2 regions of the Streptomyces sp. NPDC059010 genome follow, and region 2 is predicted to be linked to the other one. Evidence: riboswitches for the same ligand, from Rfam matches in the RefSeq annotation. Region 2 holds a riboswitch; the other holds the start of a gene.
The links. Region 2 has a riboswitch for glycine ahead of gcvT (glycine cleavage system aminomethyltransferase GcvT). Riboswitches for the same ligand answer to the same signal wherever they lie in the genome.
Positions count from the first base shown of each region.

Region 1 (5,753 bases), on a different contig from region 2:
CGGATCGACACCGGGGAGACGCTGGTCGGGAACAATCCGGCGGACGAGCTGGCTCGGCGGCGTAATCGGGCGGGCTGAGCGGGCTTCGCCGAGGTGCCTCGCGGCCGGCGGGCGGGTGAGTGTGCCGGCGAGATCTCGGCGGACGGCGGGCAGTCGGTCACAGGCCCAGGCAGTCGTAGCAGGGCATTGTCAGTGGCGTGAGGCAGCATCGGAGATGTGAGAAACGCGCCCACGATCCTGCATCTCGACATGGATGCCTTCTACGCCTCGGTGGAGCAGGCATCCAAGCCGAGCCTGCGCGGGAAGGCCGTGATCGTGGGCGGGCTCGGGCCGCGTGGAGTGGTCGCCACCGCGTCCTACGAGGCTCGGGTCTTCGGGGTCCACTCGGCGATGCCCATGGGACAGGCGCGTCGGCTGGCGCCGAATGCCGCGTATCTCGTGCCGCGCTTCGGGATCTACCGTGACATCAGCGATCAGGTCATGGGGCTGCTACGGGAGTTGTCGCCGCTGGTGGAGCCGCTGAGCCTGGACGAGGCGTTCGTGGATCTGGAGGCCGGGGAAGCGGCCTGGGACGAGCGGTCTGCGCGGCTGGTGGGGGCGAAGCTGCGTGCCGACATACGTGCGGCTACCGGGCTTGCCGGGTCGGTGGGGCTGGCCGCGTCCAAGATGCTCGCGAAGATCGCCTCTGAGGAGGCCAAGCCGGATGGGCTGGTGCTGATCGAGCCGGGGACCGAGCGGGCGTTGCTCGGGCCTATGTCCGTGCGGATTCTGCCGGGAGTGGGGCCTGCGACGGGGGACCATCTGCGGCGGGCCGGGATCCACACGGTTGAGGAGATCGCCGAGGCGGGGGAGGACGAGCTCGTACGGCTGCTGGGGAAGGCGCATGGGCATGCGCTGCACGCGATGGCGCTGGCCCATGACGATCGGCCCGTGGTGGCCGAGCGGGAGGCCAAGTCGGTGTCGGTCGAGGACACGTATGACGTGGACATTCACGATCGGGTTCGGGTGGGGATGGAGGTGCAGCGGCTCGCCGACCGTTGTGTGCGGCGGTTGCGGGGGGCGGGATTGTCCGGGCGGACCATTGTGCTGAAGGTGCGGCGGTACGACTTCTCGACGTTGACTCGGTCCGAGACGTTGCGGGGGCCCACGGATGATCCGGCTGTCGTGCGGGAGGCTGCTGCCCGGCTGCTGGATTCCGTGGACACGACGGGGGGCGTGCGGCTGCTGGGGGTCGGGGTGAGCGGGCTCGCCGACTACACACAGGAGGATCTGTTCGCGCAGGCGGCTGGGGAGCGGGAGCAGCATGCGAGGGAGGGCGAGGGGGAGCGGGAGGGGGAGCACGAGGAGCCTGCGGAGGAGCGGGAGGTTGTGCCTGTCGAGCGGCGGTGGGTCGCGGGGCACGATGTGCGGCATGCCGAGTACGGGCATGGGTGGGTGCAGGGGAGTGGGCTGGGGCGGGTGACTGTGCGGTTTGAGACGCCTGGGTCTGAGCCGGGGCGGGTGCGGACGTTTCGGGTTGATGATCCGGGGTTGGAGGCGGCGGATCCGTTGCCGTTGGTGGAGGCGGGATCTGGGGGGCCTGGAACGGTGGTGGGATCTGGGAGATCTGGGAGCTCTGGGGGATCTGGGGCTGGTGGGGTTGTGAGTGCGGGAGCGGATGGTGGGGGCGTGGGGGAGGCGCCTGCGGTGTCTGGGTAGGCGCGTGGTTGTGGGGGCTTGGTGGGCGTGGGGTTGGTTGTGGCTCGCCCGGCGTTGGGGTTGCTGAGGGGGTGGGACGCTCGCCCGCGCTTGCGGGGTGCCGCTGCGCCCACCCGTGCCGCCCCAGCGGCACGACTGCCCGCAGCTGGGTTGGGTGGGTGTGTCGGCTCTGCGGTGTGTGTTGGGGCGCGGCTGCCTCGGCGGCTGCTGGTGTCGTGTGGTGGGTGGGTCTCTGCTGGGCAGCCGGGCTGGTCGCCTTGGTACCCGGGCTGGTCGTCGATGTGGAGTAGGGGTGGCCACGCCTGGTAGGTGGGTGCCCGCTATGAGGCGGGGTCGGCTTCGGTTGTGGCTCAGCGGCGTGGCCTGGTGGGTGGGGCGGATGTGGGTGAGGTCGGCTTGAGGGTATGGCTGTTGGCGGCATTGCCGGCTGGGGGTGGGGCCGGTGAACGGGAGCCCTCGGTGTGGGGCCTCAGCGGTGTGGGGCCCCAGCACTGTGAGGGCTTAGCGGTGTGGGGCCTAGCACCGTGGAGCCTCAGCGGTGGGGGGTCGTGGGGTTGTTGTTGTCCGGGGATTCGGGGCCTGCCAGGTTGCCGAAGTCTCGGTCGGGGGGTGGGGGCGGGGCCACTACGTCCAGGCCGTAGTGGTGGTAGAGCTGGAGTTCCTGCTCGGGGGAGAGGTGGCGGCCTACGCCGAAGTCGGGGGCGTCCTTGATCAGGGCGCGTTCGAAGGGGACGTGGAGGGTGCCCTCCACCAGCTCGCTGGGCTCCAGGGGGACGAAGGCGTCCCGGGAGAACAGGCCGGTGCGTATGGCCGCCCACTCCGGTACTCCCGTCGCGTCGTCGAGATAGACCTCGTCGATGGTGCCGATCTTGGTGCCGTTGCGGTCGAAGGCCTTGCGGCCGATCAGATTGCGCGGATCGATGTCGGTCTGCACGGGCCCTCCACTTGGTCGCAACTCATCCGTAAGCACAACGAAAGGGCAGATTGGTGAGAGCGGCCACTCGAAGGTCCGTGCGTTGACCTCGCTGGTAGGCTTTCTAGCGGCTGCTGACCCCGTGCGGGAGAGTCCTCCGGACATCATCGGAGGCGCCGAAGGAGCAAATCCTCCCCGGAATCTCTCAGGCTCACGTACCGCACGGACGAGGTCACTCTGGAAAGCAGGGCGGGTGTCGACGGCTTCCGCTCTCACCGACGGTGAAAGCCGGGCGCCCTCGGGCAGACCCGGTGAAGCTCTCAGGTTGAGATGACAGAGGGGGAGGCCGTACGGGTACCCGCACCGTGGTGCCCCTCGAAGGTCGTGTCAGACCAGGAGGCCTCCGTAATGACCGCCCATCGCATTCCGCTTTCCGAGCTCGAACAGGGGATCCCCTTCGAGCAGCGTCATATTGGTCCTGATCACGAGGCTCGGGCCAAGATGCTCGCCCACGTCGGATACGGCTCGCTGGACGAGCTCACGGCCGCCGCGGTGCCGGATGTGATCAAGAACGCCGATTCCCTTGCCCTGCCGGGGGCGCGTACCGAGGCCGAGGTGCTGGCCGAGCTGCGGTCGCTCGCCGATCGCAACCAGGTGCTGGACTCGATGATCGGGCTCGGGTACTACGGGACCTTCACGCCGCCGGTCATCCTGCGCAATGTCATGGAGAACCCGGCCTGGTACACCGCCTACACGCCGTACCAGCCCGAGATCTCGCAGGGGCGGCTTGAGGCCCTGCTGAACTTCCAGACCGTGGTCGCCGACCTCACCGGGCTGCCGACCTCCGGGGCCTCCCTGCTCGACGAGGGAACCGCCGCCGCCGAGGCCATGGCCCTGTCCCGGCGTATGGGCAAGAACAAGAAGGGGCTGTTCCTGGTCGACCAGGATGTGCTTCCGCAGACCATCGCCGTGATCGAGACCCGCGCCGAGCCGACCGGCGTGGAGGTCGTCGTCGCCGACCTCAGCGAGGGCATCCCGGCCGAGGTCGCCTCGCGTGAGATCAACGGCGTGCTCCTGCAGTACCCGGGCGCCTCCGGTGTCGTACGGGACATCAAGGCCGTCATCGACCAGGCCCATGAGCTCGGCGCCCTCGTGACCGTGGCCGCCGATCTGCTCGCGCTCACGCTGCTGAAGTCGCCCGGTGAGCTCGGGGCGGACATCGCCGTGGGGACGACGCAGCGGTTCGGTGTGCCGATGGGCTTCGGTGGGCCGCACGCCGGCTACATGGCCGTACAGGAGAAGTTCGCGCGCAGCCTGCCCGGGCGGCTCGTGGGCGTGTCGGTGGACGCCGACGGGAACAAGGCGTACCGGCTGGCCCTGCAGACGCGTGAGCAGCACATCCGGCGTGAGAAGGCGACCAGCAACATCTGTACCGCTCAGGTGCTGCTCGCCGTGATGGCCGGGATGTACGCCGTGTACCACGGGCCCGAGGGGCTCAAGGGCATCGCCCGGCGGACCCACCGGTACGCCTCGATCCTCGCCGCGGGGCTCGCGGCCGGCGGCGTCGAGGTCGTGCACGGTTCCTACTTCGACACGCTCACCGTGCGGGTGCCCTCGAAGGCCGCCGACATCGTGGCCGCTGCCCGGCAGAACGGCGTGAACCTGCGTCTAGTCGACGCCGACCACGTGTCCATCGCCTGCGACGAGACCACCACGCGGGCCTGCCTGGGCGCCGTATGGACGGCGTTCGGGGTCGAGGGGGACATCGACGCGCTGGACGCGGAGGCCGAGGACACGCTGCCGGGTGCGCTGCTGCGCGGCGACGAGTACCTCACGCACCCCGTCTTCCACCAGTACCGTTCCGAGACGGCGATGCTGCGTTACCTGCGCAGGCTGGCCGACCGGGACTACGCGCTCGACCGCGGCATGATCCCGCTGGGGTCCTGCACGATGAAGCTCAACGCGACCACCGAGATGGAGCCGGTCACCTGGCCGGAGTTCGGGCAGCTGCACCCCTTCGCGCCCGCCGAGCAGGCGCAGGGCTATCTGACGCTCATCCGTGAGCTGGAGGAACGTCTCGCCGAGGTCACCGGCTACGACAAGGTGTCGTTGCAGCCGAACGCCGGGTCGCAGGGTGAGCTGGCCGGGCTGCTCGCGGTACGCGGGTACCACCGGGCCAACGGCGATGAGCAGCGGACCGTGTGCCTCATCCCGTCCTCCGCGCACGGCACCAACGCCGCCAGCGCCGTGATGGCCGGCATGAAGGTCGTCGTCGTGAAGACCGCCGGGGACGGCGAGATCGACGTCGACGATCTGCGGGCCAAGATCGAGCAGTACCGCGACGAGCTGTCGGTGCTGATGATCACGTACCCGTCGACGCACGGAGTGTTCGAGGAGCATGTCGCCGACATCTGCGCGCAGGTCCACGAGGCCGGTGGCCAGGTGTACGTCGACGGCGCCAACCTCAATGCCCTGGTGGGGCTTGCCAAGCCGGGGCACTTCGGCGGTGACGTCTCGCATCTGAACCTGCACAAGACCTTCTGCATCCCGCACGGCGGTGGCGGTCCGGGAGTGGGCCCGGTGGGTGTGCGGGCGCACCTGGCGCCGTATCTGCCGAACCACCCGCTGCAGCCCGCCGCCGGGCCGGAGACGGGCGTCGGCCCGATCTCGGCCGCGCCCTGGGGTTCCGCCGGGATCCTGCCGATCTCGTGGGCGTATGTCCGGCTCATGGGCGGCGAGGGGCTCAAGCGGGCCACGCAGGTGGCCGTGCTGTCCGCCAACTACGTCGCCAAGCGGCTGGAGCCGCACTACCCGGTGCTCTACAACGGCCCGGGCGGCCTCGTCGCGCACGAGTCCATCATCGATCTGCGGCCGCTGACCAAGGCGACCGGAGTGAGCGTCGACGACGTGGCCAAGCGGCTCATCGACTACGGCTTCCACGCGCCGACGATGTCGTTCCCGGTGGCCGGGACGCTGATGATCGAGCCGACCGAGTCCGAGGACCTGGCCGAACTCGACCGGTTCTGCGACGCGATGATCGCCATCCGTGCGGAGATCGAGAAGGTCGCGGCGGGTCAGTGGCCGGCCGACGACAACCCGCTGCGGAACGCCCCGCACACCGCCGACGCGCTGGGCGGGGAGT
Region 1 covers NZ_JBHYJA010000054.1:8,791-14,543, forward strand. Annotated here, with positions in the region: gene ACFWYS_RS39550 (MerR family transcriptional regulator) at 1-78, shown strand, start outside; gene ACFWYS_RS39555 (DNA polymerase IV) at 217-1,698, shown strand; gene ACFWYS_RS39560 (PRC-barrel domain-containing protein) at 2,231-2,632, opposite strand; glycine riboswitch at 2,747-2,842, shown strand; gene gcvP (aminomethyl-transferring glycine dehydrogenase) at 3,020-5,753, shown strand, end outside.
Region 1: linked by a shared signal. The riboswitch ahead of gcvP (aminomethyl-transferring glycine dehydrogenase) and the one ahead of gcvT (glycine cleavage system aminomethyltransferase GcvT) in region 2 are both predicted to bind glycine.

Region 2 (5,753 bases):
GGGCCGCTGTGCGGGCCGCCGCCGCCGGGCAGGGGCACCCAGATGAAGCTGCGGCCCAGCACCTCGACGATCCGCCCGCCGGCCGAGGGCAGGCCGAGGGAGGCCGAGAGCACCTCCTCCAGCTCGTTGCCGGGCCAGCCGCCGTGCGGGTGGAGGTGTGTCTGTGCCGGGAAGTCCGCGGGAAGATCCGCCGGGAAGTCCATCTGTCTGACCGCCTGCTGTGAACCACGTCTGAGACCCAAGAGGCTAGCCGGTGCCGGCCCCGCTCTGCGCTACGGCCGGTCATCCCGCGCACGACCGGTCAGCGCGTGCCCCCGGGGCGGTCAGCCGGTGAACCCGATCCGGCGCAGTACGTCCGCCGCCGAGCGGTCGATCAGGACCGCAGAGTTGCAGCCCTGGGGCAGATGGCCCTTCTCCACCGAGCGCAGGAGGCGGGCGGCCGCCGTGCGGTGCCGAAGGAAGGCGTAGCGGGAGACGCCTCGGCCGCGCTCGCGCTGGCCCTCCAGGGCGGTGCCGGGGGTGACGTCGAGGAGGAGCAGGTGCAGGGTGCCGCCGCGGCGGTGGGCCTCGCGGGCCAGCCAGGCGCGCACCCAGGCCTGGGTGCCGCAGTCGTGCACGACGACGCCCTTGCCGGAGCGCAGGGCGCGGCGCAGTCCGGTGTAGTGCGCGAGGCGGACCAGGGGGCGGTAGACGGCGTAGGGGAGGAAGCCGGGCATACGGGCGGCCCAGCGGTCCCGGGTGTCCTGGGAGTCGATACGCAGGCCCTTCACGGTCCGCCGCATCAGCGTGGACTTGCCGCTGCCGGGCAGACCGGTGACCACGACGAGGTCCTCGGGGCCGAAGAGCAGGGCGTGCGGACTGTGGCCGGAGCGCTCGCGCAGATCGCGGACCACGGGTGCGTGGAGCGTGCCGCGGGCCTCGACAGCGGGGGCAGTGGGCTGCTTGGGCAGCGCGATGCCCGAGGTCGTCGCGTACGCCGTGGTGCGCTTCACCGTCATCGTCCTCCTCCGGGGTCAGGAGTCCCTTCCCCACTGAGCGTAAAGAGAAGGTAATGGATGATCTCTCGCATTTTCGTTCGCTTACTGCCACAACCCGGTTACAGACACGGCCCTGCCGAAGCCGGGCCGGGCGTGCAATGATGTCCGCGCCAACTGCATACCGGCCGTTTGAATCCGCGCGGGAGAGTCCCCAGCAGTCCATCGCTGGGGCGCCGAAGGAGCAAGTCCCTCCCTTGAATCTCTCAGGCCCCGTTACCGCGCGGGCGAGGCACATCTGAAAAGCGGGCCACCCCTCTGTCCTGGCGAAGAGGCGTGGCTCCACCCAAGGTGCAAGCCGTGATCGTCCCCGTGGCGGTCGTGGCGAACCTCTCAGGTTCCGATGACAGATGGGGAGGAACGACCTCGCCCGTCATGCCTTTGGAGACCAACGACCGATGAGCAGCACCGCACCCTCTGAGCAACGCCGTACCGCGCTCGATGCCCTGCATCGCTCGCTCGGCGCGACGATGACCGACTTCGCCGGCTGGGACATGCCCCTGCGCTACGGCTCCGAGCGCGACGAGCACAACGCCGTACGGACGCAGGCCGGGCTCTTCGACCTCTCCCACATGGGCGAGATCACCGTCACCGGCCCGCAGGCCGCCGCCCTCCTGAACTTCGCCCTGGTCGGCAACATCGCCTCCGTCGGCCTCGGCCGCGCCCGCTACACCATGATCTGCCAGGCCGACGGCGGCATCCTGGACGACCTGATCGTCTACCGGCTCGCCGAGACCGAGTACCTGGTCGTGGCCAACGCCTCCAACGCCCAGGTCGTCCTCGACGCCCTGGTGGAACGATCCGCCGGCTTCGACGCCGAGGTCCGCGACGACCGTGACGCGTACGCGCTGATCGCCGTACAGGGCCCCGAGTCCCCCGGCATCCTCAAGTCCCTCACCGACGCCGACCTCGACGGTCTGAAGTACTACGCCGGTCTGCCCGGCACCGTCGCCGGTGTGCCCGCGCTCATCGCCCGCACCGGCTACACCGGCGAGGACGGCTTCGAGCTGTTCGTGAAGCCGGAGCACGCCGTCGAGCTGTGGCAGGCGCTCAGCAAGGCGGGCGAGGGCGTCGGCCTGGTCCCGTGCGGGCTGTCCTGCCGGGACACGCTGCGCCTGGAGGCGGGCATGCCGCTGTACGGCCATGAGCTGACGACCTCGCTCACGCCCTTCGACGCCGGGCTCGGCCGGGTGGTGAAGTTCGACAAGGAGGGCGACTTCGTGGGGCGCGCGGCGCTGACCGAGGCCGCCGCCCGTGCCGAGGCCGCCCCGCCGCGCGTCCTGGTCGGCCTGATCGCCGAGGGGCGTCGCGTCCCGCGCGCCGGGTACCCGGTCGTCGCCGGCGGCGAGGTCATCGGCGAGGTCACCTCCGGTGCCCCCTCCCCCACGCTGGGCAAGCCCATCGCCATGGCGTACGTCGACGCGGCGCACTCGGCGCCGGGCACGGCGGGCGTCGGTGTGGACATCCGCGGCAGCCACGAGCCGTACGCGGTCGTGGCGCTGCCGTTCTACAAGCGACAGAAGTAGAGAGACTGGCCCAGAGGCAGTCCGGCAGTGGCCCGTGCGTGACCCTGCGCACATTTCCGCTGCTCACACACGTTTCCAGCAGTACCCCATTCATCACCACTCCCGCGCGTACAGGAGAATTCAGGCCATGAGCAACCCCCAGCAGCTGCGCTACAGCAAGGAGCACGAGTGGCTGTCGACCGCCGAGGACGGCGTCGCGACGGTCGGCATCACCGAGTTCGCGGCCAACGCGCTCGGCGATGTCGTCTACGCCCAGCTCCCCGAGGTCGGCTCGACCGTGACCGCGGGTGACACCTGCGGTGAGCTGGAGTCGACCAAGTCGGTCTCCGACCTGTACTCCCCTGTCACCGGTGAGATCACCGAGGTCAACGAGGACGTGACGAACGACCCGTCGCTGGTGAACTCCGCCCCCTTCGAGGGTGGCTGGCTGTTCAAGGTACGTGTCACGGAGGAGCCGGCCGACCTGCTCTCCGCCGACGAGTACGACGCCCACACCGCCGGCTGAGGAGCAGCACCCCCTATGTCTGACATGCCTGACAAGACTCTTCTGAACGCACCCCTGCACGAGCTGGACCCGGCCGTCGCGGCCGCGCTCGACGCCGAGCTGGAGCGTCAGCAGTCCACCCTGGAGATGATCGCCTCCGAGAACTTCGCGCCCGTCGCGGTGATGGAGGCGCAGGGCTCGGTCCTGACCAACAAGTACGCCGAGGGCTATCCGGGCCGCCGCTACTACGGCGGCTGCGAGCACGTCGACGTGGCCGAGCAGATCGCCATCGACCGGGTCAAGGAGCTGTTCGGCGCCGAGTACGCCAACGTCCAGCCCCACTCCGGGGCCTCCGCCAACCAGGCCGCCCTGTTCGCCCTCGCCCAGCCCGGCGACACCATCCTGGGGCTGGACCTGGCGCACGGCGGCCACCTCACCCACGGGATGCGGCTGAACTTCTCCGGCAAGCAGTTCCACGTGGTCCCCTACCACGTGGACGACTCCGGCCTGGTGGACATGGCCGAGGTGGAGCGGCTCGCCAAGGAGCACCGGCCGAAGGTGATCATCGCGGGTTGGTCGGCGTACCCGCGGCAGCTGGACTTCGCGGAGTTCCGGCGGATCGCCGACGAGGCCGGGGCGTTCCTGTGGGTGGACATGGCGCACTTCGCCGGGCTGGTCGCGGCCGGGCTGCACCCCAACCCGGTCGAGCACGCGGACGTGGTCACCTCCACCACCCACAAGACCCTGGGCGGGCCGCGCGGCGGCATCATCCTGGCCAGGCAGGCGTTCGCGAAGAAGCTGAACTCCTCGGTGTTCCCGGGCTTCCAGGGCGGTCCGCTGGAGCATGTGATCGCGGCGAAGGCGGTCTCCTTCAAGGTCGCCGCCTCGGAGGAGTTCCGGGAGCGTCAGCGGCGTACGGTCGAGGGCGCGAGGATCCTCGCCGAGCGGCTGACCGCCGGCGATGCGCGGGCGGCCGGGGTGAACGTGCTCTCCGGCGGCACCGATGTGCATCTGCTCCTGGTCGACCTGCGCGCCGGCGAGCTGGACGGGCAGCAGGCCGAGGACCGTCTGCACGAGGTCGGCATCACGGTCAACCGCAACGCCGTCCCGAACGACCCGCGTCCGCCGATGGTGACGTCCGGCCTGCGTATCGGCACCCCGGCGCTGGCCACCCGCGGCTTCACCGCCGAGGACTTCACCGAGGTCGCGGACGTCATCGCCCAGACACTCAAGCCGTCCTACGACGCCGCCTCGCTCAAGGCCCGGGTCAAGGCCCTGGCCGACAAGCACCCGCTGTACCCCGGTCTGAACAAGTAGTTCCTTTTTGTGGGGTGTCCCGCACACTGGTCAGTGAGCGGGCGGGGCACCCCGCAGAACTCTCTGCACCACCCCAATTGAGGAGTCCCCGTGGCCATCTCGGTCTTCGACCTGTTCTCGATCGGTATAGGTCCGTCGAGCTCCCACACGGTCGGCCCGATGCGAGCGGCTCGTATGTTCGCCCGTCGGCTGCGCAACGAGGACGTGCTGTCCCGCGTCGCGTCGGTCCGGTCCGAGCTGTACGGCTCGCTCGGCGCGACCGGGCACGGCCACGGCACGCCCAAGGCGGTGCTGCTGGGCCTGGAGGGCGCCTCGCCGCGCACGGTGGACGTGGAGGGGGCGGACGAGCGGGTCGAGGACATCAAGTCCGCGGGCCGGCTCCGGCTGCTCGGCGAGCACGAGATCCCGTTCTCCTTCGACGACGACATGGTCCTGCACCGCCGCAAGGCGCTCCCGTACCACGCGAACGGCATGACGCTGTGGGCCTACGACGCACAGGGCGCCGAGCTGCTGTCGAAGACGTACTACTCGGTCGGCGGCGGCTTCGTCGTGGACGAGGACGCGGTCGGCGCGGACCGCATCAAGCTGGACGACACCGTGCTGAAGTACCCCTTCCGCACGGGCGACGAGCTGCTGCGTCTGACGCAGGAGACGGGCCTGTCGATCTCCTCGCTGATGCTGGAGAACGAGCGGGCCTGGCGCACCGAGGACGAGATCCGCGCGGGCCTGCTGGAGATCTGGCGGGTCATGCGGGAGTGCGTGTCACGGGGGATCGCGAAGGAGGGAATCCTGCCGGGGGGCCTGAAGGTCCGCCGCCGTGCCGCGGTCTCGGCCCGCCAACTCCGCGCGGAGGGCGATGCGTTGGCCCACGCGATGGAGTGGATCACGCTCTACGCGATGGCCGTGAACGAGGAGAACGCGGCGGGCGGCCGAGTCGTCACGGCACCTACGAACGGCGCGGCCGGCATCATCCCGGCGGTCCTGCACTACTACATCAACTTCGTGCCCGGCGCCGACGAGGGCGGCGTGGTCCGCTTCCTGCTCGCCGCGGGCGCGATCGGCATGCTCTTCAAGGAGAACGCGTCCATCTCCGGCGCCGAGGTCGGCTGCCAGGGCGAGGTCGGCTCCGCCTGCTCCATGGCGGCGGGCGCGCTGGCCGAGGTGCTCGGCGGCTCCCCCGAGCAGGTCGAGAACGCCGCCGAGATCGGCATGGAGCACAACCTCGGCCTCACCTGCGACCCGGTCGGCGGCCTCGTCCAGATCCCGTGCATCGAGCGCAACGGCATGGCCGCGGTGAAGGCGGTCACGGCGGCGCGGATGGCGATGCGGGGGGACGGCTCGCACAAGGTGTCCCTGGACAAGGTCATCAAGACGATGAAGGAGACCGGCGCC
Region 2 covers NZ_JBHYJA010000002.1:306,055-311,807, forward strand. Annotated here, with positions in the region: gene ACFWYS_RS03545 (enhanced serine sensitivity protein SseB) at 1-203, opposite strand, end outside; gene ACFWYS_RS03550 (AAA family ATPase) at 324-998, opposite strand; glycine riboswitch at 1,168-1,266, shown strand; gene gcvT (glycine cleavage system aminomethyltransferase GcvT) at 1,433-2,560, shown strand; gene gcvH (glycine cleavage system protein GcvH) at 2,688-3,065, shown strand; gene glyA (serine hydroxymethyltransferase) at 3,090-4,361, shown strand; gene ACFWYS_RS03570 (L-serine ammonia-lyase) at 4,452-5,753, shown strand, end outside.